4 regions of the Kocuria sp. KD4 genome follow, and region 3 is predicted to be linked to each of the others. Evidence: riboswitches for the same ligand, from Rfam matches in the RefSeq annotation. Region 3 holds a riboswitch; each other region holds the start of a gene.

Region 1 (5,215 bases), 1.2 Mb from region 3:
TCATGCGCTTCTACACGGTGCCCACCGCCAAGGAGGCCCGCAAGTCCGTGGTTTGGGCGATCACTCTGATCGGCCTGTTCTACCTCTTCACCCTGGTGCTCGGGTTCGGTGCGGCCGCGCTGATCGGTGCGGACCGGATCAAGGGCGCGCCTGGTGGTGTGAACTCGGCGGCTCCGTTGCTCGCGTACGAACTCGGCGGGTCCATCCTCATGGGTCTGATTGCGGCGGTCGCGTTCGCCACGATCCTCGCCGTGGTCGCCGGTCTGGCCATCACGGCCTCCGCGTCATTCGCACACGACATCTACACGTCCGTGATCAAGAAGGGCACCTCGGACCCGCGTCAGGAACTGCGCGTGGCCAAGACCACCGTGGTGGTCATCGGCCTGATCTCGGTCGCCGGCGGCATTGGCGCGCAGGGTCAAAACGTGGCGTTCCTCGTGGCCCTCGCCTTCGCGGTAGCGGCCTCCGCCAACCTGCCCACCATCCTCTACTCGCTCTACTGGAAGCGCTTCACCACGCGCGGCGCGGTATTGTCCATGTACGGCGGGCTGATCATCTCCGTGGTGCTCATTATCTTCTCCCCGGTGATGTCCGGATCGGAGACCTCCATGATCCCCACCGTGGACTTCGCGTTCTACCCGCTGTCCAACCCCGGCATCATCTCGATCCCGGCGTCCTTCCTGCTCGGTTTCCTGGGCTCGCTCAGCGAGCGCCGGCCGGAGGACCCGCGCAAGCAGTCCGAGATGGAAGTGCGTTCCCTCACGGGAGTGGGAGCGGAGAAGGCCGTCTCGCACTGACCCGGTTCACCGCCCCTTGACACGGCCGCCGTGTCCGGTTTCATCCGGACGCGGCGGCCCGTGTAGCGTTGGTGTCTGGTACTACACTGTGAACCAGTTCGCTGACCACATGCGGTTGCGGAACACCGCAAACGCGCACAACGAGAACCAGAGGTGGAGAAATGGGCATCATTAGCTGGATCATCCTCGGTCTGATCGCCGGCGCGCTCGCCAAGCTGATCCTTCCGGGCAAGCAGGGTGGCGGGATCATCGTCACCATCATCCTCGGCATCGTGGGGGCCTTCCTGGGCGGCTGGCTGGGTAGCTTCATCCCCGGCCTGAGCGACGGGATCAACAGCTTCAGCATCGGCACGATCATCACGTCCGTGATCGGCGCGATCATCGTGCTGCTCATCTACGGCGCCGTCGTCGGCCGCCGTCGCTGAATCACCCGCGGGTCCTGAACGGGACTTCCACACAAGGGCGTCACCTCCGGGTGGCGCCCTTGTCGTATCTCCCGTGTCGTGCGTCCGGAGTCGTGTGCTCGGTGTCGTGCGTGCGGGGTGCGGCGCTCACGCGATACTGGGGTCATGACTTCCTCCACCGGCATGACCCCCGATCTTGACTCCGCCACCCGGCAGGCCCCCCGGCGCCTCGTGATCCTGGGGTCCACGGGATCCATCGGGACGCAGGCGCTCGACGTCGTGTCCGAGGCCGCGGGGCTGCGCCGGCCCGTCTCGGATGCCACCCACGAGCCCTTCGAGGTCGTGGCGCTCGCCGCGGGCGCGGGTCACCTCGAGCTGCTCGCTCAGCAGGCCGTGACGTTCGGTGTCCGTGCGGTGGGCACGAGCGGTACGGCGGACGACGCCGCCCGGTTGCGTGAGCTGATCGCGGACCGGTCACGCGCGGCGTCGTCGGCGGCACCCGAGGTCCTGTACGGGCCGGACGCTGCAACCCGGATCGCGCAGTGGGAGGGTTCGGACCTCGTGTTGAACGGAATCACCGGGAGCATCGGGCTCGCACCCACCCTGGCGGCGCTGGGAGCGGGTCGGCGGGTGGCGCTCGCGAACAAGGAGTCCCTGATCGCGGGCGGTCCGCTCGTGTTGCGCGCCGCGGCGGACACGGGCCTCGAGGACGCGCTGATCCCCGTGGACTCCGAACACTCGGCGATCGCCCAGGCCCTGCGCTCCGGGACGGCCTCCGAGGTGCGCCGGCTCGTGCTCACGGCGTCCGGCGGACCGTTCCGCGGCATGACGCGCGAGCAGCTCACGCGCGTGACACCCGAACAGGCCCTGCAGCACCCCACGTGGGACATGGGGGTCATGGTCACCACGAACTCCGCGACCATGGTCAACAAGGCACTGGAGGTGCTCGAGGCGAGCCTACTGTTCGACGTCCCCCTGGACCGGATCGACGTCACGGTGCATCCGCAATCGGTCGTGCACTCCATGGTGGAGTTCGTGGACGGATCCACCCTGGCGCAGGCGTCCCCGCCGGACATGCGCCTGCCCATCGCGCTCGGAATCGGCTGGCCCCACCGCGTGACCGGTGCCGCCGCGGGGTGCGACTGGACCCGGGCCGCACAGTGGACGTTCGAACCGCTCGATTCGCAGGTGTTCCCCGCCGTGGAGCTCATGAAGCACGCGGGTTCGCGCGGCGGGACGTGGCCCGCGGTGTTCAACGCCGCCAACGAGCAGGCCGTGCACGCGTTCCACCGCGGGGCGCTCGGCTTCACGCAGATCGTGGACATGGTCGAGCGTGTGCTGGAGGATCACGACGGCGTCACGCGGCCCACCCTTGAGGACGTCCTGGGGGCGGAGGAGTGGGCCCGGGCCCGCGCGGACGAACGTATCGCCGGGATGGCATAGGGCCCTTCCGGCGGTCGTCGGCCCATGGCAGGGCCATGCTAGAATTCCGGGTGGATGACGAGATCCGGCGCGTAGCTCTGGCTGGCCGGACGGCAACCCTCTCCCGTAGCGGGGTGCCCCAGATGACCATCCGGTCGCGGTTGCAACAGATCACGGCAAGTGCGGTTCCCCGGAAATCAGCACGTACCCGTCCCTGTGCCCTCATCCAGGGGGGACTGTTCGCCCCGCGAGTCCCCGTCACAGACCCCTGGAAAGGCATGATCATGCGAACCAAGCGTTTGATTCCCGTCGTGTTGGCCACCACCCTGGGCCTCACCCTCACCGCGTGCGGCGGCGGCTCCGAAAACTCGGACCCGGCCGCGGACGGCAAGATCACCGTCGGGATCGTGGGCTCGACCCCTGTGCAGGAAGCGTTGAAGCAGGTCGCCGCGGACAACGACATCACGGTCGAGTACGTGGACTTCAGTGACTACAGCCAGCCGAACCCCGCTCTGAAGAGCGGTGACATCGACATGAACTGGTTCCAGCACATCGCGTACCTCGCCGATTACAACAACAACGCCGGGGACACCATCACTCCCGTGGGCTCCACGTCCATCTTCCCGCTGGGGCTGTACTCCAAGAGCGTGAAATCCGTGGGTGACTTCAAGCAGGGTGACGAGATCGCCGTGCCGAACGACTCGATCAACCTGTCCCGCGCCCTGAACCTCTTGCACCAGCAGGGTCTCGTGGAGTTCACCAAGGACACGATCGCCCCCACCGAGCAGGACATCGACACCGCCAAGTCCAAGGTCACGGTCCGCCCGGTCTCCGCCGAGCAGACCGTGCTGTCCATGGACTCCGTGGCCGCCTCCGTGGTCAACAACGACTTCCTGGACCGCGCGAACATCGATCCCAAGTCCGCGCTGGCTCAGGACGATCCCACCGCGGACAGCGCCAAGGTGTACGACAACCTCTTCGCCGCGACCGAGGCGAACGCGGACAACGAGACCCTGAAGAAGGTCGCGAGCTTCTACTACGACGACAAGGTCCAGGACGCGGAGAAGACCGAGACCAAGGGCACCGCGGTGCCCACCAAGGTGGATCAGCAGGAGCTCAAGGACTTGCTGGCCCGCTACTCGCAGGACCTCAAGGAGCAGACCAAGTGAGCCCGTCCGCCACGGCGGACACCCTGGTCAGTTTCCGGGACGTGAGCAAGGTCTTCGTCACGGGGTCCAAACGCCGCCCGCGCACCGTGACCGCGGTGGACTCCGTGGACCTGGACATCCGCCGCGGTGAGATCTTCGCGGTGATCGGCTACTCGGGGGCGGGCAAGTCCACCCTCGTGCGGCTGATCAACGGCCTGGAACCCATTTCGTCCGGGGCGCTCGAGGTCGCCGGTAACCGTGTGGACGGGCGCAGCGAATCCCAGCTGGCGCCCATCCGCCGCAAGATCGGGATGATCTTCCAGCAGTTCAACCTGTTCACGTCACGCACCGTGGCGGGCAACATCGATTACCCGCTCAAGCGTGCCGGGTGGAAGCCCGAGGAACGCAAGGCGCGGGTCGCGGAACTGTTGGAGTTCGTGGGCTTGACCGAGCGCGCCGGGAACTACCCCGAGCAGCTCTCGGGTGGTCAGAAGCAGCGCGTGGGGATCGCCCGCGCGCTCGCGAGCAATCCCGAACTGCTGCTCGCAGACGAGTCCACCTCGGCGTTGGACCCGGAGACCACCCAGGAGGTCCTGGGTCTGCTCAAGCGCGTCAACCGTGAGCTGGGGATCACCATCGTGTTGATCACCCACGAGATGGACGTGGTGCGGGCCACCGCGGACCGCGTGGCCGTGATGGACAGCGGTCGTGTGGTGGAGACCGGGACCACCGCGGAGGTCTTCGCCCACCCGCGGGCGCAGACCACGCGCAAGTTCGTCTCCTCGGTCATGCGCACCGTGCCGCGCGCGGACGAGATCGAGAAGCTGCGCCGGGAACACCCCGGGCGGCTCGTGCTGGTGGACGTCACCGACCAGAACCGGATCGGGGACGTGCTCTCGGACGCCGCCCGTGACGGTGTCAGCTTCAACATCGCCTTCGGGGGGATCTCCATCCTGCAGTCACAGTCCTTCGGAACGCTCACGCTGTCCCTGACCGGTTCGGACGAGTCCGTGGACCGCGCCGTCGAGAGTCTGCGCGCCGTCACCACGGTGCGGGAGGTGAGTGAGTGATGGAGTGGTCTGCTCTGGGCCCGCAGTTGCTGGACGCAACCGGGCAGACGCTGTATATGGTCTCCGTGACCCTCGTGCTGGCCGGGCTCATCGGCCTGGCCGTGGGTATGGGGCTCTACGTGACCCGGCGGGGCAGCATCCTGGAGAACGGTCCACTGTTCACCGCGCTGAACCTTTTGGTGAACTTCGTGCGTCCCATCCCGTTCATCATCCTGCTGGCCGCCCTGGGTCAGGTCACGGAATCGGTCGTGGGCACGCGCCTGGGCCCCAACGCCGCGATCTTCACCATGACCATCGGCGCTACGTTCGCGGTGGCCCGCATCGTGGAGCAGAACCTCATGACGGTGGATCCCGGGGTGATCGAGGCCGCGCGG
Region 2 (5,215 bases), 1.2 Mb from region 3:
GCTGCTCGGAAGTCATGCCCACAGTCTAGGGACGGGTGGGGACGCGCAGACGTGGTCCCGCTCGCGAGCGGCCACAATGGTCCCGTGCAGACTCCCACCCCTTCGCAGCGCGGCATGTCGCGCGCCGACACGTGGCTTCAGATCGTCCTGGTGCTCGGCGTGTCCCTCGGGGCGTCCGCGGTCTACGCCATGCTGGATCTGGCCGAGGTGCTCATGCGGTCCTCGCTGGCCGACACCACGACGACGCTCAACCGGCCCCTGAGCAGCGTCCCCCTGATCGACGCGTTGCGTCAGCTCACGGGCATCGGCTTCGCGCTCGTCCCCGTGCTGCTGGCCCTGTACCTCATGGCCGGGGTGGCGCGGGGGATCCCCGGCGTGCTGTGCAGGATCGGGGTGGATGGGCGCAGACCCGTGTGGGACACGCTGTGGGGAATGGGCCTGTTCGCGGTGATGGGCGGCGGCACCCTGGTGCTCTATCAGGTGGGCCGGTCCCTGGAGATCACCGCGCAGATCACCACATCCACCATGGAGCAGACCTGGTGGGCGGTTTCTTTGCTCGTGCTCTCCGCGCTGCGCCACTCGATCGTGGAAGAGATGATCGTGGTGGCGTTCCTGTGCGAGCGCTTGCGATCCCTCGGATGGTCGTGGTGGCTCGTGGCGGTGGCCTCCGCGGTGGCGCGGGCCAGCTATCACCTGTACCAGGGGTTCGGACCCACGCTCGGGAACCTGGTCATGGGACTCGTGTTCGTGTGGCTCTACCGCCGCGGCGGTCGACTCATGCCGCTGCTGATCGCCCACGCCCTCCTGGACACCGTGGGCTTCCTGGCCCCGCAACTGCTCGCGGGCTGATGCCGGAGACCGGGCGGAGCGGCGTCGTCGGCCGCACCGAAGGGAACCAGATCAAATGGTGACGGTGCCGTCCGGGGTGTCGAACGAGACGGCCATGACCCCGGGGGTGCCATTGGGGGCGCACCAGGTGACGTCCAGCGAGCCCAGGACGTCCTCCACGGGACCGCCGAGCCACTCCGTGACGCGGTCGGGGGAGCCGGCGATCTCCATTCCGCTCAACCGGACGTCCGTGATCCGCGCCTGGGACGGGTGCATCTCGTCCTCGGAATCGAAGTGCACCATGAACGGCAACTGCGGGTCGGAGATCAAACCCTTCACGCCGATCTGATGCCATTCGAGCTGCCGACCGTCGGGGAACAACCGGCCACCGGGCACGGAGGGGCGGCCCAGCTTGGCCTCGAAGGGCGCGAGGTCGGGGACCTCTACGACCCAGCCGAGCCAGCCGCCGCCGGCGTCAGAACGGGCACGGACGGCCTGACCGAACGGCGCCTTCTCCGCGGCGGGGTGCTCGAGCACCGTGACGACCTCCACGTACTGGTGGTCGGTGAGCGGCAGGATCATGTTCCGAGTGCCGAAACGGGGGTGCACACCGCCCTTGACCGGTTCGATCCCCAACCGGTTCGCGATGCGTTCGGTGGTGGCCTCGAGGCCGTCGGGCTGAGCCGCGAAGGAAACGTGATCCAAGTTCATGACGCCATGGTGGCACCGGCCACACGGGCCACCAAATCGAGCGCGAGCCCGGCGAGTGTGTGACCTGCGCCGCCCGGTCCGGTGGGCAGGGCCGGCTCTCCGCACCTCCCGAGACCTGACATCGGGACGGCTGATCCGGGCGGGGACTGTGTTGGTCCAGGTCAACGAGACGCGCGTCTCAGAGGCTGGAGTCCGCAGCATCAGCCGGGGAGTCTCCGACCGAGCCCTCGCTATGTGACCTGAGACCGATATCGATCCCGATCACTACGAGGTGGTTCCCGTGTCCGCAAATGCCGTCGGTTTCGCACTCCTGATCCTCGGAGTCGCCCTGCTCCTGGGGAAGTTCGTGCGCGTCAAGGTGGGTTGGGTCCAGAGCCTGTTCCGCAGCGACGAGTACTACTCCGCTGGCACCATGACCAGCTGCCCGTCCTCCGTGGAACCGTTCTCCCTGCACATGTCCATCGCGGCCGTGGCTGGCGGCGTTCACCATCCTGGCGGTGGTCGGCATCGCGTTCAACGTGGCCATTTTCTTGTGGTTGGCACCCCACATCATCGGTCGCTACTGGCTCGCGCGCGGTATCGGTGACTACCACCCGTCCATGGGGGTGACCGCCACCGGGCTGATCCTCATGCGCGTGGTGGACCCGGAGGCCAAGACCCGGTGTTCGAGGCGTTCGGTTACAAGCAGCTGGTGTTCGAACCGTTCTTCGGGGGCGGGTTGGTCACGGTGCTGGCCATCCCCGTCATCTACCTGACCGGCGTGAGGCCGTTGTTCTTCGTGATGCTCGCGGTGTTCGTGATCGCGGTGCTCATGGGTCTGTTCTACGTCCATCCACGTGAGATGAAGGACCGGGAACTGCACACCCGGGAGATGGAACAGCAGGAACGAGCGGCCACTGACCCCGAGCCCGCTCGCAGCGTCCCCGGCTTGACTCCCGCCCCGCCGGGTTCGGACAATGAGGTAATAGGTCACGAGAGTCAGCGCGAAGCCCCAGCTAGCTGACCGGCAACCCTCCCTTCCGCGGTGGGGTGCCCTGGGTGAGGACCTGGCCGTGGCGTCGACCGACGTCGTGCGGCAAGCGCGGGTCATTGGTGCCCGGTCACAGCACGGGCACCGTGCGGATCGCCACCGGACCCCTGATCCCTCCGAGAAGGAGTACGGCCATGAGCACCGCACCCACCCCCGACAATCCCCAGGGCTGGTCGTTCGAAACCCGACAGATCCACGCGGGCCAGAACCCCGACCCTGTGACCGGGTCGCGAGCCCTGCCGATCCACCAGACCACGTCCTTCGTGTTCCCGGACGCCCGCACGGCGGCGGCCCGGTTCGCGCTCGAGGAGATGGGGCCCATCTACTCGCGCCTGACCAACCCCACCACGGAGGTCGTGGAGAACCGGGTCGCATCCCTCGAGGGCGGCGTGGGGGCCCTGATGGTCTCCTCCGGGCAGGCCGCGGCCACGCTCGCGATCCTTAACCTGGGCGGCGCCGGGACCCACGTGGTGGCCAGCCCGTCCCTGTACGGCGGGTCGTACAACCTGCTCAAGCACACGCTGCCGCGCATGGGCGTGGAGACCACGTTCGTCTCGGACCCGGACAATCCCGCGCAGTGGCGGGACGCGGTGCGCGAGAACACCGTGGCGTTCTTCGGTGAATCCATCCCGAACCCCCGCAACGACGTGTTCGACATCGAGACGATCGCCGGGATCGCCCACGAGGCGGGTGTCCCGCTCATCGTGGACAACACGATCGCCACGCCCTACCTGGTGCGGCCCATCGAGTGGGGCGCGGACATCGTGCTGCACTCGGCCACCAAGTTCCTGGGCGGCCACGGCACGGCGATCGGCGGGTTCATCGTGGACACCGGAGCGTTCGACTACTCGCGGGACCCCGAGCGCTTCCCCGGTTTCAACCAACCGGACGAGACGTACAACGGACTCGTCTACGCCCGCGATCTCGGTGCGGACGGTGCCTTCGGCGTCAACCTCTCGTACATCCTCAAAGCGCGCGTGCAGTTGCTGCGCGATCTGGGGACCTCGATCTCTCCGTTCAACGCGTTCTTGATCGAGCAGGGCATCGAGACGCTGTCGTTGCGCATGGAACGTCACGTGGCCAACGCGCAGAAGGTCGCCGAGTGGCTCGAGGCCCGCCCCGAGGTGCGCTCGGTGTCCTACGCCGGTCTCGAGTCCTCGCGCTGGCACGACCGCGCCCTGAAGTACGCGCCCAACGGCGCCGGGTCGGTGCTCGGCTTCGTGCTCGACGGCGGTCGGGACGCCGGTGTCGCGTTCGTGGACGCCCTGAGCCTGCACTCCAACGTGGCGAACATCGGTGACGTGCGCTCGCTCGTGATTCACCCCGCCTCCACGACGCACGCCCAGCTCAAGGACGAGGAGCAGCTCGCGGCCGGCGTGGAACCGGGATTCGTGCGGCTGTCCGTGGGTGTCGAGGGCATCGACGACATCCTCGCGGACCTCGAGTCCGGATTCGCCGCGGTGGGTGCGCGCGGCGACGCTGCCGGCGACGCGGCGTCGTCGGCGGAGGACACGGGGAACTGACCATGACGGTCGTGGGCAACGGGCCGCGCACGCGGCGCGACGGCGTCGTACGGCGGGCCGAACTCGGCGAGCTCGTGCTCGAGTCCCGGTTCCGGCTGCCGGACGTGCACCTCGCGTACGAGACGTGGGGCGAGCTCGCGGCGGACGGTTCCAACGCGGTGCTGATCGAGCACGCGCTCACGGGTGACACGCACGTGGCGCGCGGTGGTGCGGGGCATGAGGACGCCGCGAGCGCTCCCGAGGGCGCGGCCGCCGCGGCGGACGGTTGGTGGGACGGACTCGTGGGCCCGGGTGCCGCGATCGACACGGACCGCTACTTCGTGGTGTGCGCCAACATCCTGGGTGGGTGCTACGGCAGCACGGGACCCGCGAGCCCCGCACCGGACGGCGTCCCGTGGGGCTCGCGTTTCCCGCGCGTGACCGTGCGGGACTCGGTGACCGCGGAGGCCCTGCTCGCTCGGGCGCTCGGAGTCTCCCGGTGGCGGCTCGTGATCGGCGGGTCCATGGGCGGAGCGCGCGCCCTCGAGTGGGCCGTGTCCCACCCGGATCGGGTGGCCGCGTGCGCCGTGATCGCGGCCAACGCGCGCGTGGGTGCCGAGCAGCTCGCGTGGGGACAGGCACAGTCGCTCGCGATCCGCCAGGACCCGAACTTCCGGGGCGGCGACTACTACGCGGGCGAGTACCCGGAGGCGGGTCTGGGGCTCGCGCGGCGGATCGCGCACATCACCTATCGCAGCGCGCACGAGCTGGAAACGCGCTTCGGCCGCGAACCCCAACCCCGTGAGGACCCCGAGGCCACCCACGTCGCGGACCGCGGTCGGTACCAGGTGGAGAGCTACCTGGACCACCAGGCGTCCAAACTCGCGGGCCGCTTCGACGCGAACTCGTACCTGAGTGTCAACGAGACCTTGATGTCGCACGACGTCGCTCGGGGCCGCGGCGAGCTACGGGACGTCCTCGCCCGCACGCGGTGCGAGTGGCTCGTGGCCGCGGTGGACTCCGATCGGTTGTTCTTCCCCTCGGAATCCGCCGAACTCGTGGCTGCGCTGCCGGGGGAGCAGGAGCTGCACACGATCACGTCCCCGAGCGGGCACGACGGGTTCCTGATCGAAACTCCGCAGGT
Region 3 (5,215 bases):
GGACCGTGCTGAACGACAGCATGATCACTCCGAGCAGGTCCTCGTCCACGGTTCCCTCCGGGTCACGGGCATTTCCTCCACCATACGACGGGCATGTGCACCCCCCCCCGGGCCCACTAGTGTTCTGGCCATGAGCTCACTCACGCCCGAAGAAGACGCCAGGCCCGAGCCGCCCCAGCATGCTGATGAGGTCACGACCCTCATGGGCTTCCTGGATTTCTTGCGCGCCACGGTCGCGTGGAAGACGGACGGCTTGACGAGTGCTGAGCTGCAGCGTCGACCTCTGCCCTCGACCATGACCCTGGGCGGGTTGCTGAAGCACTTGGCGTTCGTCGAGGACTACTGGTTCTGCTACGTCCTCCTGGGCCAGGAGCCGTGCGCCCCGTGGAATGACATCGACTGGGCCGACGACCCCGACTGGGATTGGAACTCGGCCGCTGCGAACAGCCCCGAGGAACTGCGGTCCATGTGGGCCTCCGCCGTGGAGACGTCCCGTGAGCAGTGGGACAGGTTCGCCGCCCGCACGGATCATCCGCTGGACGGGATGGTCACTCGTTCCACGGCCGAGGACCCGGATGCCCGCTGGACTCGAGGGGACATGAACGCCCGCTGGGTCCTGACGCACATGATCGAGGAATATGCGCGGCACTGCGGCCACGCCGACCTGTTGCGCGAGAGCATCGACGGTTCCGTGGGGGAATGACCGCCCATCAGGTCACCGTGTCGCCAAGAGGTGGCACTCGGGGAAGCGATGTTCTACGTCCGGGCGACTGACGGTGCGCCAGGCCTCCGTGAACCCGGCGTGCTTCATGTGATCCGCCATCACGTCCGGGTGCCAACGCCACGCCGGGGCCACGGCGTGATCGAACGAGACCACGGCTCGCCCTCCGTCGAGTGCTTGGAACGCCACCATGACCACCCCTCCGGGTGCCATCATGTCCGCCCAGGAGTCCAGGATGCCGGGAACCTGCGCGGGTGGGACGTGGATGAGACTGAACCGTGCAAGAACGCCGGCCACGCGGCGGTCGGGCCCCACCGCACCACCCCACGACGTGGGATTCGCATCGCCGGCTTCGAAGGTGACCTCCGGGTGAGATCCGCGCGCGATGCCCAGCATGGATTCGGACGGGTCCACCCCCACCACGTGCAGACCCCGCTCGGACAGCGCGGCCGTGACGTGCCCCGTGCCGCACCCCACATCCACCACGGGGCCGGGCACCCCTGCCGCGATGACGTGATCCGCGAAGGCCTCCACCGCGCGCCGTTCGAGCGCCGTCTGGAAGGGAGCGGGAAAAGCCCTGTCGTAGTCGTTCGCCAAGTGGTCGTAGCCGGGTTGCACGCGTTCCACTCTCACACGGGGGTCCCGCCCTGGCAACGGGCGGGGAAGCCGACGACGACGCCGCCCTGCCGGACCTGCGGGACCGAGCGCGAGCGGCGTCGTCGTCGGAGGGAGGTGTCAGCCCACCAACTCGCGGGACGGCGTGTCCGCGACGGAGGGCTCGCCCACGAACGCGCCGCGGTACTTCGCGGCGGGGTGGGTGTCCTTGACCCGCGGCTGGCCCTCGCCGTAGAGGGACTCTCGCAGGGTGTTGCCCTCGTACTCGGTGCGGTAACGCCCGCGCTTCTGCAACTCGGGGACCACGTACTCCACGAAGTCCTCGAAGGAACCGGGACTCACGTGGTACGCCAGGTTGATGCCGTCCAGGCCGCCCTCGTCCACCCAGGTCTCGAGCTGATCCGCGACGGTCTGCGCGGAGCCCACGAGGACCGCACCCATCCCACCCAGGGCGCAGTGCTTGGCGATCTCCTCGCGCGTCCACTGCTTGTCCTTGGACTGCAGCGTGAACGGGGTCAGGAAGGACTGGATGGAGTCGGTCTTGATGTAGTTCAGGGCCTCGTCCTCGTCGAACTGGGACAGGTCCACGCCGGACCACCCGCCGATGATCGCCTGGGATGCCTCCAGGTCCACGTACTGCAGGTAGTCGCGGTACTTCTCCTGGGCCTCCTCGTCCGTGTCCGCGACGACCACGGAGAGCATCGCGTAGATCTTGACGTCGTCACGGCTGCGACCCTCGGCCTGGGCCCGGGCGCGGATCTTGTCGGTCACGAAACGCGTGAGGTCCGGGCGCAACCCGCCGATGAACACGGCTTCCGCGTGCTTACCCGCGAACGCCTGCCCGCGCGAGGACGCGCCGGCCTGGAAGATCAGCGGTGTGCGCTGCGGGGACGGTGCCGTGAGCCCCGCTCCGGGAACCGTGAAGTGCTCCCCGCTGTGCCGGATGGGATGGACCTTGGTGGGATCCGCGTAGACACCCGTCTCACGGTTCTGAACCACAGCGTCCTCCTCCCACGAGCCCTCCCAAAGCTTGTAGCACACGTCCAGGAACTCCTCCGCGATCTCGTAACGCGTATCGTGCTCAATCTGGCGCGGCAGGCCCTGGTTCTCCGCAGCGGACGGAAGGTAGGAGGTCACCACGTTGAATCCCACGCGGCCCTTGGTGAGGTGATCCAGTGTGGCGTACTTGCGGGCCAGGGTGTAGGGCTGCTCGTAGGTCACCGCGCTCGTCACGCCGAAGCCCAGGTGCTCGGTCACGGCGGCCATGGCCGAGACCTGCATGAACGGGTCGTTGACCGGGACCTGGGCCCCGTCACGCACGGCCGGAGCCGCGGAGTTCTTGTAGATGTCGTAGATGCCCACCACGTCCGCAAGGAACAGGGCGTCGAACTTGCCCCGCTCCAGCAGCTTGGCCAGCTCCGTCCAGTACTCGATGGTGTTGTACTCGGTGGCCCGGGACCGCGGGTGGCGCCACAACCCGAAGCTCTGGTGATCCACGCAGGTCATGTCGAACGCGTTGACGGAAATCCGTTTGCTCATCTCGGTCAGCCCCTCAGCAGGAACACGACCCGCGCCCCGTGCACCACCTACGGCGGCCTACCTTGCGGGTCCAGCGCGCTTGTGTGGCGCCGTACTTGCCGCATGCGGTGTGCCATGCGGCCCGATCCTCACCTGGGGCACCCCGCTACGGGAGAGGGTTGCCGTCCGACAAGCCAGGGCTGAACGTCGGAACTCGTGATCGTTGTGGCACCGATCCTAACGGGGATCACCGGTCCGCGGAAACGCCCCGGGTCACGGGCCGTCACGACGGCGCCCCGGCGCGTCACACGATTTGCACCCGCGGGCGCCCGGCCCGTTCAATGGTGGGGTTCCCATCCGGAGCGGCTGAGAGACCTGGCTCGTTGACGTCGCAGCAACCGGCCCCACGCGGGCAAGGTGCTAATGCCAGGAACGATGGAGTTGATGAATTGAGTCATGTCCTCACGCGCCCGCACTCCGCTGTCGACGCCGCGGCGGTCACCTTCGACCGGGTCGGCAAGTCCTTCCCCGCACACCACGGAGCGCATGTCCACGAGGTCCTGAGGGACGTGACCTTCACGGTGCGTCCGGGCGAGATCGTCTCCGTCCTGGGCCCCTCGGGGTGCGGCAAGTCCACCCTGCTACGCGCGGTGGCTGGGCTCGGCACGGCGAGCGAGGGCGAAGTCCGGATCGATGACTCGGTGGTGCGCGAGATCGACCCGCGCTGCGCCGTCGGCTTCCAGGAACCGCGGTTGCTGCCGTGGCGCAGCGTGGCGCGCAACGTGGCACTGGGTCTGCCCCACGGGACTCCCGCCCAGGAGGGGAAGCGGCGGGTGGCGCAGCTGTTGGAGCTCGTCGGCCTGTCCCACCACGCGAATCACCGTCCCTCGGAGATCTCCGGGGGCATGGCACAGCGCGCATCCCTCGCCCGGGCCCTGGCACGGAACCCGCGGGTCCTGCTGTTGGACGAGCCCTTCGGGGCCCTGGACGCCCTGACCCGGATCAGGATGCAGGATCTGCTGCTGGACGTGCACCGCGCCGATCCCACGACCGTGCTCATGGTCACCCACGACGTCGAGGAAGCCCTGGTGCTCTCCGATCACGTGGTGGTGCTCGCGCGGGAAACGGCCACGGGCCCCGCGACCATCGCCGAGATCATCTCCCCCGAGCTGGCCCGCCCGCGCTCCCGCGAGGACAGTGAGATCACCGCGCTGCGCGCCCACCTGTTGGCCCTGCTCGGCGTGGAGCGCTGAGCGCATGGCGCAGTTGTCCCGACGCCGCGCACTGCAGGCACTCGGCCTGTCCGCGCTGGCGCTGCCCCTGAGCGGATGCGTCATGGAGGGCGAAGGTCCGGGCCGCGGTGTGGCCGGCGGTTCCGCGCACGAGATCTACCTGGACTACGCGACCTACAACCCGCTGTCCCTGATCATCAAGGCCAAGGGCTGGCTCGAGAAGGTCGCCGGGGCCCACGGCCAGACCGTGACGTGGGTGTACTCGGCCGGTTCCAACAAGGCCAACGAGTCGCTACGCGCCGGGGTCGTGGACGTGGGCTCCACGGCAGGTTCCGCCGCACTGCTCGCACGTGCCAACCGCTCGCCGATCAGGACGATCGACCTGTTCTCACAGCCCGAGTGGTCCGCGCTCGTGCGCACCCCGGACTCCCCCGTGCGCACCGTGGCGGACCTCGCGGGCACGTCCGTGGCCGCGACAAAGGGCACGGATCCGTACTTCTTCCTCCTGCAGTCCCTCGGCGCGGCGGGCATGAGCGCACAGGACGTCACCGTGGTGAACCTGCAGCACGCGGACGGGCGCACCGCGCTGGACACCGGTCAGGTGGCCGCATGGTCCGGGCTGGACCCCGTGATGGCCGCCGCGGAGAAGGCGGGGGACGTGCTGTTCCACCGGCAGTTGGAGTTCAACACGTACGGGTTCCTCAACGCGCGGGAGGTGTTCCTGCATTTGAATCCCACGGGTGCGCAGGACGTGGTGAACACGTACGCCTACGCGCGGCAGTGGGCGCTGCAGCACCCGGAGGAGGGGATCGCGACCCTCGCGGAAGGCGCGAGCATCGATCGCGACACCGCCCGGCGGGTCTGGCAGCGCACCCACCTGGACATCGACCCCGTTCCGGGCCCCGAACAGCTCGCGGTGCTCGAGAGGGTCGGGCCCATCCTGGTGGAATCCGGGGACGTCTCCTCGCAGCAGGACGTGGACGAGGCGCTCGCGAACATCGTGGAGCAGCACTACGCACAACACGCCGATGCGGCCGCCGTGGCCCAGGTGATCGAAGGGAAGCAGTCCTCATGAGCACTCACGACACCTCCTCCGCCGCACCGCGGTCCTCGGACGGCGCGTCCTCCG
Region 4 (5,215 bases), 990 kb from region 3:
TCTGGAACGGCGACACCAGGGTCCCGGTGCCCAGCGAGAAGCCGGCACCGGTGGCCCACGTAAGCGCCCACACGACCATGTTGGGCAGGTACCCGAACTGCAGTGCCGTCAGGGCGGTGTCCCCCGCAGCGCCGGTACCGAGGTCCTGGTAGACCGTGATCACGCGGTCCCAGTTCCACGCGAGCGCCACCACGAACAACAGGGCACCGGCCGCCACAGCGGTGACCGCGGCGAGGAAACCGGCGCGGATCACGGCCCACACGTAGGAACCGGCCCAGCGTGAGTGCTGGCTCGTGCGCTGCAACCAGGACGCGACGTCGGCCCCGAGCACCGCGGCGAGCGAGCGCGAAGCGCTCCACCCGCCCACGAGGGTGCCCAACCCGGCCGGGACCAGGGGCAACAGGGCGGCCGCCACGAGGTCCACCGAGACTTGTTCAGTGCGGCTGAGCCAGCCCACGAGGGCCCCGAAGAGCGCGTACGCGAGCATCCCGGCGAAGAACGGGATCAGGAACTGACCGCGCCAGCACGCCCGGGCGATCCGGCGGCCCGCGATCACCGCGAGGCCGAACGGGATCAGCGTGAGCCCTAGAGGCACGAGCGTGACCGTCCCGCCACCGTCCAGCGACAGGCCCTGGATGGCTTGGATCGTGAGGGGCACGCAGTGCGCGAGCAACCAGACCTGACCGGCGAGCTGCAGGCTCCCGCCCGCGCCCAGGGTCGCGAAGCCCCCCGCAGCCCATACCGCACCCAAGAGCACGGTGCCCAGCAACAGGCCCACCACGGCCACCGCGAGCAGCTCGATCACGCCCTGCAGCGCGAGCGGCATGGGCAGTCCCGGGGAGTCGTCCGGTTCGGGGCGGGGCACGTCGGCGGCGCGCACGGGGGACGAACCGTGCGACGTGAAGCGGTCGCGTACGCCCGAGACCACGCCGGGCAGTGAGGGAAGTTTCATCACCGGACATCTTTTCACGTTCACCCGCGCACCACGGGCAGCGAAGTTAGCCCGGACTTCACCTGCGGGCCACCCCCGGGTGACTCCCCCGTGAGGCGCCGGGCCCACAGTGGGAACCGTGAGAATCGCATTGGTGGCCGAACAGTTCCTCCCCCACGTCAACGGTGTCACTCATTCGGTGATCCGCGTCCTGGAACACCTGCGGGATCACGGGCACGAGGCCATGGTGATCGCCCCCTCCTACGAGAAGACCCTGTTCCTGGGCTCTGTGGACCACGTGGACGGCGTGCGGATCGAACGCATCCCGTCCCTGCCGCTCGCGGGCTATCCCGAGGTCCGCGTGGCGAGCTGCACCGTGAGTCGCATGCAGCGCATCCTGGCCCGTTTCGCCCCGGACGTGGTGCACGTGGCGTCCCCGTTCGTGCTCGGGTGGCAAGCCATCCAGGCCGCCAAGGGTCTGGGTCTGCCGTGCGTGGCCGTGTACCAGACGGACGTGCCCGGTTACGCCGCACGCTACGGTGCATCCGTGCTGGAGACCGCCATGTGGTCCCACGTGCGTGCGATGCACAACAGCTCGACCCTCACGCTCGCTCCCTCCACGGCGTCGATCAGCCAGCTCCACGAGCACGGCGTCCAGCGGGTGCACATGTGGCGCCGCGGCGTGGACACGAGCCGGTTCCGTCCCGCGCTGCGCGATCACGCGTGGCGCGAGCGCGTGGGCGGCGGCAAGCGACTCGTGGGATACGTGGGGCGGTTGGCCCCCGAGAAGCAGGTCGCGGACCTCGCCGCGATCGACGCCCTGCCGGACACCCGGCTCGTGATCATCGGTTCCGGCCCCGGGAAGGAGTCGCTGCGCTCGGTATTGCCCAACGCGCACTTCGAGGGCTTCCTCACGGGCACCGAACTCGCCACGGCCATGGCGTCGCTGGACGTGTTCGTGCACCCCGGTGAGCACGAGACGTTCTGCCAGACCATCCAGGAAGCCATGGCCTCCGGGGTCCCAGTGGTGGCCGTGGGCCGCGGCGGCCCCCTGGACCTCGTGGACTCCTCGCGCAACGGGTGGCTCTACGCCCCGGGTGACCTGGCCGGGTTGCGCGAGCGCGTCCGGGACCTCGCGGGCGACGACGCCAAACGCCTCGCCTTCGCGCGCACCGCCCACCAGTGCGTGCAGGAGCGCACGTGGGGTGCCGTGTGCGAGCAGTTGCTGGGCCACTACGAGCGCGCTCGCACGGTCACCTCCCGGATGCGCGGTACGCGCGGGGCCGGCCTGCGCACCCCGTGAGAAACGCCGCCGGGTGCCAGATGTTACTCAACAGAAGCTTGATTAAGTTTTGATGACATTCTCGGTCCGCGCCTGGCTGGTCCCCCGAATCCACGGATAGGCTCGAAGCAGCTTCACGAGATGCGCCCGCGCAACGACAAGGACGTCACCGCGCGCCCAGAGCTCCAACTCGGCGTACGCCAACCCTCGGTTCAGGGGTGGATTGGATGACGAAGCGGCCGGGGCCACACGTGTGGTTCCGGCAAGCGACCGGAAAAATCAGAGGCCCGACATCATGAACACGACAACCCAGAAATCCCACCCCGACACCCGCGAACAGTGGGTGGACGTCACCGTTCAGGCGGACCCCGCCCGGCACGTGGTGTCCATCACGGGATCGGACGGTCACGAGCACGAGTACTTCGCGGACGACGCCCGTGAGGTCGCACTCGCCGCACAGCACACACGGGGGCGCGGCCAGTGGTGCGCCAAGTACAGCAGACTCCTGGTCCCCGGAGCGTCCCGGGTGACCGGCGGGGTGTCCTTCTACAAGCTGGAGCCCTTGCCCGCGTAGTCCTCACGAGCACGGTCCCCGCGACCGCGAACTCCACGATCGGGTGTGGCCCGGGTCCGGACGGACCCGGGCCACACCCATGTTCTCAGCCTGCTCGGTTCTTGGCGGCCGTGCTCACCGGGCGGTCGCGTCCCGGTCCTGGGCGATCAGCTCGGCGGCGCGTTCACCGATCATGAAGACCGTGATCTTCGGGTTCACCGTCACGAGCTCGGACATCACCGAGGCGTCTGCCACGCGCAATCCGCTCACGCCCTTGACGATCGCATCCAGCAGGAACGCCGTGCGCCCGGTGATGAGCACGTACAGCATGAGCCCGATCGCCAGGATGATGCTCTGCTCGGAAAGCCGCCGGATGCCCTTGTCCACGCCCAAGACGCACGAAGCCACCGCCATGAAGACCCCCAGGGCGGTCAGTGCCGACGGCACCGCCAGGTTTTCGGGGACGCCGAACAGGTAGCGCAGTCCGAAGTTCAACTGGACCACCCCGATCCCCAGGGACGCGGCCACCCCAAGGATGGTCCCCAGCAGCGCCGCGGTGTCCACGGCGTCGCCGGCGGCACCGTGGATCCGGCACCCGATCAGGGGTAGAGAGCGGAGCGGATGCTCAGCGGCATGCCGAAGCCGTAGGCGAAGTAGCCGAAGGCCATGCCCATCAGGGCGTACATGGCCCACCCCGTGAACAGGTTGAACTGGGGTTTCGCGTGGTCCGGGCCCATCTTGATCGTGCCGTGCCTGCTGTCCGCGACCAGGATCACGAGAGCGGCCGTGAGGATGTAGAACCACCCCAGCCGGGAGGCGACCCACGCGACCACGCCGCCGATCACGGCGTCAGCGTGCTCGGGTGCCTCCGTGGCCCAGGCGGACGGCGAGACATGCAGGGTTGCCGCGGCAACGAAGACCCGCCAGTTGACGGGCAACCGGGGTGGCGCAGAGCGAGGGGCCCGGACGGGGCGGGCGGATCCGCGACGGGCGACGAGCCCGGGCGTGGGTGACGGATGGACGAGGAATCGTGTGTGGTCACGTCGGGGATGCGGGTCGGACGTCGGACGACCCGGGGTTGAGGCGCCTTACTACCAGCCGTTAGTCATGGCACGCCACCTCACTTTAGGAAAGGGCCGCGCAGCGGCCGAATGCAGCCGCGCGGCCCCACGAGTACACCCCCCCCCCCGCTCGCCCGGGGCGGCACTGTCAGCCCAGCAGCTTGGCCACGAGGGCGCTCGCGAACTCCTCGGAGACATCCCCGTAGTTCAGGGAGAAGTCCTCGTCCACGAGCGTGGGCAGCAGCCCCGAGCACAGCACCGTGGCGCGCGCGTACAGCCCCGGCAGGGCGGCACCGATGGGCACGGAGAGCAACCGCAGCTCGGGATCGTAGCTGACCAACGCCGTGCCGGTATCCCGCGCCGCGAGGTGCTTGCCGAGCCCCGAGGACACGGGACGGGCGTGACCCGAGACCACGTCCTCCGCGGTGCGGTACGCGTAGCGCGTCTTGTGGTGGTGGTTGATCCGGTACAGCCCCGCCTGGTTGCGGTCGTCCGTGGCCTCCCACGTGGCGTCCGCGGGCACGAAGCGTTCCGCGACCCCGTTGTACTGCATCTCCTTCAGTGGCAGCCCGGCGACGACCGAGGACAATGGGGGCAGGGTGTCGAGCATGACGGGCCCGGCGTCGTAGACCACGTCGCACAGCCCCTCGGGCAGCAGCTTGCTCAGCGCGTCGAGGTCCACATCCTGGAGCATGGTGGTCGCGTGGTCCTCCGGGGACAGCACCACGACCTCACCACCCTGGGCCCCGACCGCCTGCGTCACGGCGTCCTCTTGGTCGGTCTTCCACCCGCCCGTGAGCAGGATGGAGCCGTCCACGAGCTGGGTCAGGGCCGGGGAGCACACCTGCCAGCGGCGCACCGTCCAGTTCTCGTCCCGGATCACCTCGAGGAAACCGAGGGCCTGCAGGTGACCCACGAACCATTCCTCGAAGCGCTCGGAGTCCTCGAGCTGGCGCGCCACGATGGACAGGCTCGACCGCTTGCCGCCACCCAAGAACGTGAGGATGTCCTTGAACGGCGCCCAGGACCCCGGGTACTCGCCCTCGTCCGGGCCGATGAACTGCAGTGCCTCGACCGAACCCGTCTGACCCACCGCCGAGAGCTTGGTGAGCCGGCCGGGGTAGCGCTTGGTGAGCCCGCAGAACTTGCAGCGCCCGAACACCCACGGCGCCTTGGCCTTGGGATCCATGGGGGGCAGGATCACTTTGTGCTTGCCCGTGACCATGCAGGACACGTCCGGGGCCTCGGGCAGCTCGTTGCTGCGCTCGGGGAACATCTGCCCCTCGGCGGACTCCCACCCGGCGACCTCGGGCACGGGGACCTCGTCCACGGTGGCCTCGTGGGGGTCCATGTTGTCGAACGACCCCTGGACGTACTCGTCCGGGATC

Evidence for each region. Region 3 has a riboswitch for S-adenosylmethionine ahead of HBK84_RS01430 (LLM class flavin-dependent oxidoreductase). Riboswitches for the same ligand answer to the same signal wherever they lie in the genome.
Region 1: another riboswitch for S-adenosylmethionine. It lies ahead of HBK84_RS08605 (MetQ/NlpA family ABC transporter substrate-binding protein); the one in region 3 lies ahead of HBK84_RS01430 (LLM class flavin-dependent oxidoreductase).
Region 2: another riboswitch for S-adenosylmethionine. It lies ahead of HBK84_RS08860 (bifunctional o-acetylhomoserine/o-acetylserine sulfhydrylase); the one in region 3 lies ahead of HBK84_RS01430 (LLM class flavin-dependent oxidoreductase).
Region 4: another riboswitch for S-adenosylmethionine. It lies ahead of HBK84_RS09625 (hypothetical protein); the one in region 3 lies ahead of HBK84_RS01430 (LLM class flavin-dependent oxidoreductase).

The regions. Positions count from the first base shown of each region.
Region 1 covers NZ_CP050449.1:1,914,434-1,919,648, reverse strand. The annotation lists gene HBK84_RS08620 (cation acetate symporter) at 1-797, shown strand, start outside; gene HBK84_RS08615 (GlsB/YeaQ/YmgE family stress response membrane protein) at 959-1,222, shown strand; gene dxr (1-deoxy-D-xylulose-5-phosphate reductoisomerase) at 1,385-2,644, shown strand; SAM riboswitch class IV at 2,698-2,812, shown strand; gene HBK84_RS08605 (MetQ/NlpA family ABC transporter substrate-binding protein) at 2,908-3,792, shown strand; gene HBK84_RS08600 (methionine ABC transporter ATP-binding protein) at 3,789-4,841, shown strand; gene HBK84_RS08595 (methionine ABC transporter permease) at 4,841-5,215, shown strand, end outside.
Region 2 covers NZ_CP050449.1:1,965,398-1,970,612, reverse strand. The annotation lists gene HBK84_RS08880 (S9 family peptidase) at 1-16, opposite strand, end outside; gene HBK84_RS08875 (CPBP family intramembrane glutamic endopeptidase) at 85-849, shown strand; gene HBK84_RS08870 (VOC family protein) at 901-1,539, opposite strand; gene HBK84_RS12675 (hypothetical protein) at 2,201-2,542, shown strand; SAM riboswitch class IV at 2,507-2,627, shown strand; gene HBK84_RS08860 (bifunctional o-acetylhomoserine/o-acetylserine sulfhydrylase) at 2,704-4,092, shown strand; gene HBK84_RS08855 (homoserine O-acetyltransferase) at 4,095-5,215, shown strand, end outside.
Region 3 covers NZ_CP050449.1:317,295-322,509, reverse strand. The annotation lists gene HBK84_RS01445 (SdpI family protein) at 1-49, opposite strand, end outside; gene HBK84_RS01440 (DinB family protein) at 131-703, shown strand; gene HBK84_RS01435 (class I SAM-dependent methyltransferase) at 716-1,354, opposite strand; gene HBK84_RS01430 (LLM class flavin-dependent oxidoreductase) at 1,457-2,884, opposite strand; SAM riboswitch class IV at 2,962-3,076, opposite strand; SAM riboswitch class I at 3,205-3,296, shown strand; gene HBK84_RS01425 (ABC transporter ATP-binding protein) at 3,304-4,107, shown strand; gene HBK84_RS01420 (aliphatic sulfonate ABC transporter substrate-binding protein) at 4,112-5,161, shown strand; gene HBK84_RS01415 (ABC transporter permease) at 5,158-5,215, shown strand, end outside.
Region 4 covers NZ_CP050449.1:2,138,496-2,143,710, forward strand. The annotation lists gene HBK84_RS09615 (DUF6350 family protein) at 1-952, opposite strand, end outside; gene HBK84_RS09620 (glycosyltransferase family 1 protein) at 1,071-2,234, shown strand; SAM riboswitch class IV at 2,346-2,488, shown strand; gene HBK84_RS09625 (hypothetical protein) at 2,509-2,787, shown strand; gene HBK84_RS12875 (BCCT family transporter) at 2,902-3,330, opposite strand; gene HBK84_RS12880 (BCCT family transporter) at 3,366-3,704, opposite strand; gene HBK84_RS09640 (hypothetical protein) at 3,976-5,215, opposite strand, start outside.